DNA from 2 places in the Stenotrophomonas sp. YJH_SMC_130 genome. Region 1 is predicted to be linked to the other one. Evidence: riboswitches for the same ligand, from Rfam matches in the RefSeq annotation. Region 1 holds a riboswitch; the other holds the start of a gene.
What was found. A riboswitch is a leader RNA that binds a small molecule or an ion and turns the genes downstream of it on or off. The one in region 1 is predicted to bind thiamine pyrophosphate.

Region 1 (3,412 bases):
CTGCCGCCATCGTCGATGGCACGCGCGGCGCGGTGTTCATCAAGCGCCATCACCACAGCGTGCGCAACGCGGCCTGCCTGGAGGAAGAGCACCGCTTCATCGCCCATCTCGCCACTGCTGGCGTGCCGGTGGTGCAGGTGCTTGCAGCGACCGATGGTCACACCGCAGTCGAACGCGGCGAATGGACGTTTGAACTGCACGACGTCGGCGTAGGCGACGACCTGTACCGCGACGCGGTGTCGTGGTCGCTGCTGACCGACGTCGCGCAGGCCCGTGAAGCCGGACGCATGCTGGCCCAGCTGCACCGTGCTGCCGACGGCTACCGCGCGCCCCAGCGCAGCACCCATCTGCTGGTCGCGCGCGATGATCTGATCCGCGCCGACGATCCGGTGGCGGCAATCAAGGCAGGGCTGCACGCGCGCCCCGGCCTGGCCCGCTATCTCGCGCGCATTCCGTGGGAAGCGCAGTTGCGGCGTGACGTGCTGCCGTGGCACACGGGACTGGCCGAGCGCCTGCGCGACGAACCACGGCTGTGGGCGCACAACGACTGGCATGTCTCCAACCTGCTGTGGCGCGACGGGCAGGTCAGCACCGTGCTGGATTTCGGCCTGGCCTCGCCCACCAGTGCACTGTTCGACCTGGCCACCGCCATCGAGCGCAACGCCGTGGCGTGGCTGGAGTTGGAGCGCGGCATGGAGGCGGTGCGCATCGATATCGCGCTGGCGTTGCTCGACGGCTACCGCCAGGTACTGCCGCTGTCGGCAGCACGCGTGCACCTGCTGGCCGACCTGCTGCCGATGGTCCATTTCGACTTCGCACTGTCCGAAGTGGAGTACTTCGAAGGTGTCACCGGCTCGACCGCGAATGCCGACGTGGCGTGGCAGCCCTTCATGCTGGGGCACCCGGCGTGGTTCCACAGCGCGCCGGGACAGGCATTGCTGCAGGCCCTGCACGCGGCAGCCTGAAGGGCGCCGGCTCGCAAATCCGTACCATTTGTAGTGAAATGGTCACCTGAAGCGGGGGTGCCTGGATCTGCCAGGCTGAGAGAGTCCCTTGGAACCTGATCCGGTTTGCACCGGCGTAGGGAGCTTTGAGCCGCAGCCACACCCCCGTCATGGGCCGGTGCACCTGCGCGCCGTCGCTTCGTCTCCCTTGTTGTCCGAAGACGAATCGAATGAACCGCTGCCTGCGCCCCACCCTGCTCTCCCTCGCCCTCTGCGCCGCGCTGCCGCTGCACGCCAGCGAGGCCGAGGCGTCCCCCGATGCGGCTGCCACCGGCGCCGAGCATTCGCCGACCGAACTGGCAGCGGTGCGCGTGCAGGCCGGCAAACCGAAGGCCGATACCTCGCGCGTGAACGACTTCGGTGGCGGTTCGTGGAAAGACACGCCGGCCTCGGTGAACGTGCTCGAGCGCGACTACCTCGAGCGCCGCCAGGTGCGCACGCTGTCCGAGCTGGCCAACAACGATGCCTCGCTGGGCGACGCGTATGCGCCGGTGGGCTACTACCAGAACATCGCCATCCGCGGCTTCTCCCTGGACGCCGCCACCGGCTACCGCTTCAACGGCCTGTCCATCGCCGGCGAACAGCGCCTGGCGCTGGAGAACGTGCAGTCGGTGGAGATCCTCAAGGGTGAAGCCGGCCTGGCGGCAGGGGTGATGGCGCCGGGCGGCATCATCAACTACATCGGCAAGCGCCCGGCCGAAGTGCGCACCGCCACGCTCGGCACCGATTCGGAAGGCTCGCGCTACGTCGCCGTCGATGTCGGCCACTGGATCACCCCGCGCTTCGGCCTGCGCCTGAATGCCGCATGGGATTCCAGCAAATCCTACGTCGAGCATGCCGATGGCCGCCGCAACTTCTACTCGCTGGCCGCCGACTGGCTGATCGGCGAGCGCGGCAAGCTGGAAGTGGATGCCAACTACCAGACCAGTTCGCAGCGCTCGGTATCGGGCTATCAGCTGCTGGGTGCGCGCGAACTGCCGCGTGGCGTCGACCGCGAGCACCTGCTCGGCTACCAGCCGTGGCAGCGCCCGGTGGATATCGCCAGCACCAACATCACCGCACTGCACACCTACGACTTCAACGAGGCCTGGCAGTCGCGTGTGTCGGTCGGCCACAGCCGGTCGGTGATCGATGACAACGTCGCCTTCGCCTACGGCTGCTACTACGCCGTGCAGTGCGCCGATGGCAGCGTGCCGGGCAACTACTTCGCGCCCAATGGCGACTATGACATCTACGACTACCGCAGCCCGGACGACACCCGCCAGAACCAGCAGGCCCGTGCCGAACTGCGTGGCCGCTTCGAGACCGGCAGCATCGGCCACCAGCTGACCCTCGGTGCCGACTACTTCCGCCGCACCGTGGACAGGCGCCCGAGCGTCAACGAGTACGTCGGCACCAGCAACATCCACGACGCACCGGTGCCGGTGTTCGCGCCGTCGCCGAAGATGCCGGGCCCGTCCGCACGTCGCCTGGACAGTCGCCAGACCGCGTTCTTCGCGCTGGACCGGATGAGCTTTGGTGACGACTGGCAGTGGCTGGCCGGTGGCCGCTTCGTGCGCCTGGACGAGCGCGCCTACGACAAGCGCGGCATCCCGCAGCGGCACAGCCGCCTGTCGCGCTTCCTGCCACAGACTGCGGTGGTGTGGAAAGCCACCGACCAGCTCAACGCCTACGCCAGTTACGTGCGCGGCATTTCGCTGGGCCAGGAAGCGCCGTTCTGGACCAGCAATGCCGACACTTTCCTGCCGTCGGTGCAGTCGCGCCAGCTGGAAGTGGGCGTGAAGTACGTGCCGGTCGAGGCGCTGACGCTGGGCGCAGCCGTGTTCCGCATCTCGCAGCCGTACCAGTACGCCAAGCCGGACAACAGCGACGTGGGTTACACCTTCGTCGAGGAAGGCACGCAGACCCACACCGGCCTGGAGCTGACCGCCAACGGCCAGCTGACGGATGCATTGCAGATCGTGGCCAGCGCCAGCGTGCTGCAGGCGCGCGCGCGCGACACCGGCACGCCGGCCTATGAGGGCCATCAGCTGGTGAACGTGCCGAAGGTGCGTGCCAGCGTGCACGTGGCCTATGCACTGCCGTTCGTGCAGGGCCTGGATGTCACTGGCGGGTGGCGCTATGCCGGTGCCAACGTGGCACGCGCCGACGGCGCCGTGCGCGCGCCGGACTACTCGGTGTTCGATGCCGGCCTGCGTTTCCAGCACCGGCTGCACGAGCGTGCCGTGACCTGGAACCTGTCGGTGGACAACGTGTTCAACCGCTTCTACTGGCGTGACACCGGCAGCAGCGGCGGTGACTACTACCTGTTCCCCGGCGCACCGCGACAGGCGCGCCTGTCGGTGACGTTCGCGCTGTGAACGGCGTCGTGCTCGAGTGGACCGCCGCGCTGTGCAGCGTGCTCGGCG
Region 2 (3,412 bases), on a different contig from region 1:
ATGATGCCGTCGCGCACGTCCTGGCGATTGGGCAGGCCGAGATGCTCCTTCGGCGTCACGTAACAGAGCATGGCCGTGCCGAACCACCCGATCATCGCCGCGCCGATCGCGCTGGTGATGTGGTCGTAGCCCGGTGCGATATCGGTGGTCAACGGCCCCAGCGTATAGAAAGGCGCCTCGCCGCACTCACGCAGCTGCTTGTCCATGTTCTCCTTGATCAGCTGCATCGGCACGTGGCCGGGGCCCTCGATCATGGTCTGCACATCATGCTTCCAGGCAATCTTCGTCAGCTCGCCCAGTGTTTCCAGCTCACCGAACTGCGCGGCGTCGTTGGCGTCGGCGATGCAGCCCGGGCGCAGGCCGTCACCCAGCGAAAAGGTCACGTCATAGGCCTTCATGATTTCGCAGATCTCTTCGAAATGCGTGTACAGGAAATTCTCCCTGTGGTGCGCCAGGCACCACTTGGCCATGATCGAGCCCCCGCGGCTGACGATGCCGGTCACCCGCTTGGCGGTGAGTGGCACGTAGCGCAGCAGCACGCCGGCGTGGATGGTGAAGTAGTCCACGCCCTGCTCGGCCTGCTCGATCAGCGTATCGCGGAAGATCTCCCAGGTCAGTGCTTCGGCGCGGCCATCGACCTTCTCCAGCGCCTGGTAGATCGGCACGGTACCAATCGCCACCGGCGAGTTGCGGATGATCCACTCGCGGGTTTCATGGATGTGCTTGCCGGTGGAGAGGTCCATCACGGTGTCACCGCCCCAGCGGATCGCCCACACCAGTTTCTCTACCTCCTCGGCGATTCCCGAGGAAACGGCGCTGTTGCCGATGTTGGCATTGATCTTGGTCAGGAAGTTGCGGCCGATGATCATCGGCTCGCTTTCCGGATGGTTGATGTTGTTGGGCAGCACCGCGCGGCCGCGCGCGATTTCATCCCGCACGAACTCCGGCGTGATGATCTGCTGGATCGAGGCGCCGAACGCCTCGCCCGGGTGCTGCTGCAGCAGGCCCGCATCGCGGATCGCTTCCAGCCGCTGGTTCTCGCGGATGGCAACGAATTCCATTTCCGGGGTGATGATGCCGCGGCGCGCGTAGTGCATCTGGGTGACGTTCGCGCCTGCCCGTGCACGGCGCGGCAGGCTGCGTGCGGGGAAGCGCACGGCAGCGAGCTTGGGGTCGTGCTCGCGATCACGCCCGAACGACGAACTCAGGCCTTCGAGCTGCTCGGTATCGCCACGTTCCTCCACCCAGCCGCGACGCAGTGCCGGCAGACCGGCGGACAGATCGATACGCACGCCCGGATCGGTGTAGGGGCCGGACGTGTCGTAGACCGTGACCGGCGCATTCTCTTCGCCGCCGAACAGCGTCGGGGTGCGGGTCAACGCGATCTCCCGCATCGGCACCTGCAGATCCGGGCGCGAACCGGGCACGTGGATCTTGCGCGAGCCGGGAATGGGCCGGGTCACGGATTCGGAGAGTTGCTGGGCCTGTTGCTGCAGGGCGGAGAGCTGTGCGTTCATCGGGCATCGTCCAGGAAGGTCAGGGACGAAGCGGCGGCGCACTGCGACCGCGCCCGGACGCTCCTTGGGCGGAGTCCGGGAATGGCTGCATTGCAAAGCTTCCCTACGCCGGTATGAGCCGGATCAGGTTCCAAGGGACTGTCTCAACCGTGGCCACTTGGCCGCGGTACCCCCGCTTCTTGGCGTGCATTAGAGCATAGACCGCCCGCCTCCGGAGTTGCCCCCAATCGATATTCGTTAACAGAACCATGACGTCGCGTTCAGTAACGTGCACGTCCGTCGCGCTCCAGCGACCGATGCTTCCTTCGCCGCCGACGCGGCCCCTGCCCGGTTCGCGCTGCATGCCGCCGGCCCTTCGCTGCAAGCTCTGCTCGCTCCCCTCAATCCCTTGATCGGAGAAGCTCCTTCATGGTGTTTCGCGTTTCCATCGCACTGGTTCTGCTGCTGGTGCTGCTTGCCGGTGTTGCACCCGGTCCCTTCAACACCGTGGTCCAGTCGATGCTGGCCGAGGTCATCCGCAGTGTCGGCTGGCTGTACCTGCTGGTCGTGTTCCTGGCGCTGGTGTTCCTGATGTACCTGGCCTTCGGCCGCTTCGGCAACCTGCGCATCGGTGGCGAAGATGCCGAGCCGGAGTTCTCGCGTGCCAGCTGGATGTCGATGCTGTTCGCTGCCGGCATGGGCATCGGCCTGGTGTTCTGGGGCGCAGCCGAGCCCATTTCGCACTTCAGCAAGCCACCGGAGGGGCTGGCGCCCGAAAGCATGGACGCCGCGCGCGCCGCCATGCGCTATGCGTTCTTCCATTGGGGCCTGCACCCGTGGGCGATCTACGCGCTGATCGGCCTGGCGATGGCCTGGTTCCAGTTCAATCGCCAAGGCGGTGGTCAGATAAGCGACATGCTGCAGCCAATCATCGGTCGCCACCATCGCGGCTGGGCCGGAAAGGTGGTCAACATCTCTGCGGTGGTGGCCACCGCAGTCGGCGTGGCAACCGCACTCGGCTTCGGCACGGTGCAGATCGCGGCCGGCGTGCAACGCGTGTTCGGCGTGCAGGCGGGCGTACCGCTGCAGTTGACCATCATCGCAGTGGCATTCGTGCTGTACATGGCGTCCACGCTCAGTGGCGTCGGGCGTGGCATGAAGTGGCTATCCAACGTCAACCTGGCGCTGGCGGCATTGCTGCTCGCACTGGTACTGGTGCTCGGTCCGACCGGCGCCATCTTCAATACCTTCACCACCACACTGGGCTCCTATCTCAACCAACTGGTGACCATGAGCCTGCGCATGTCGCCGTTCTCGTCCAGTACCTGGGTGGCCGACTGGACGATCTTCTACTGGGCCTGGTGGATTTCCTGGGCGCCGTTCGTCGGTTCGTTCATCGCGCGCATCTCGCGCGGCCGCAGTGTTCGCGAGTTCGTGGTAGGCGTGGTGCTTGCGCCAACTCTGTTGGGCTTCTTCTGGTTCTCGGTCTTCGGGGGCACCGCAATCTGGTCGCAGATCTTCGGTCACGCAGACCTGGTGCAGGCACTGGGCAACGGCTACGAGACGGTGCTGTTCACCCTCTTCGACAGCCTTCCCCTGCCGTTGCTGCTGTCGAGCATCGCGCTGGTGCTGCTGATGATCTTCTTCGTGACGTCGGCCGATTCGGCAGTGCTGGTACTGGCCACGATGTCCACAGACGATGCGGGCGAACCACCGCGCAGGCACAAGATCGCGTGGGGCGTGGGCATCGCGCTGATCGCGGGCGCGTTGCTGCTCGCAGGTGGCCTGGAGGCACTGCAGGGCATGATCACGATTGCGGCATTGCCATTCGCACTGTTGATGGTGCTGGTGATGGTGTCGCTGTATCGGGTGCTGGATCAGGAATACACGCGCGAGCGGCGGCAGGCGCAGCGCCA

Region 2: linked by a shared signal. The riboswitch ahead of thiC (phosphomethylpyrimidine synthase ThiC) and the one ahead of AC5P5V_RS05030 (TonB-dependent receptor) in region 1 are both predicted to bind thiamine pyrophosphate.

The regions. Positions count from the first base shown of each region.
Region 1 covers NZ_JCAFSH010000002.1:183,840-187,251, forward strand. Annotated here, with positions in the region: gene AC5P5V_RS05025 (phosphotransferase enzyme family protein) at 1-965, shown strand, start outside; TPP riboswitch at 1,009-1,104, shown strand; gene AC5P5V_RS05030 (TonB-dependent receptor) at 1,175-3,364, shown strand; gene pnuC (nicotinamide riboside transporter PnuC) at 3,373-3,412, shown strand, end outside.
Region 2 covers NZ_JCAFSH010000017.1:339-3,750, reverse strand. Annotated here, with positions in the region: gene thiC (phosphomethylpyrimidine synthase ThiC) at 1-1,517, opposite strand, end outside; TPP riboswitch at 1,600-1,701, opposite strand; gene AC5P5V_RS15325 (BCCT family transporter) at 1,926-3,412, shown strand, end outside.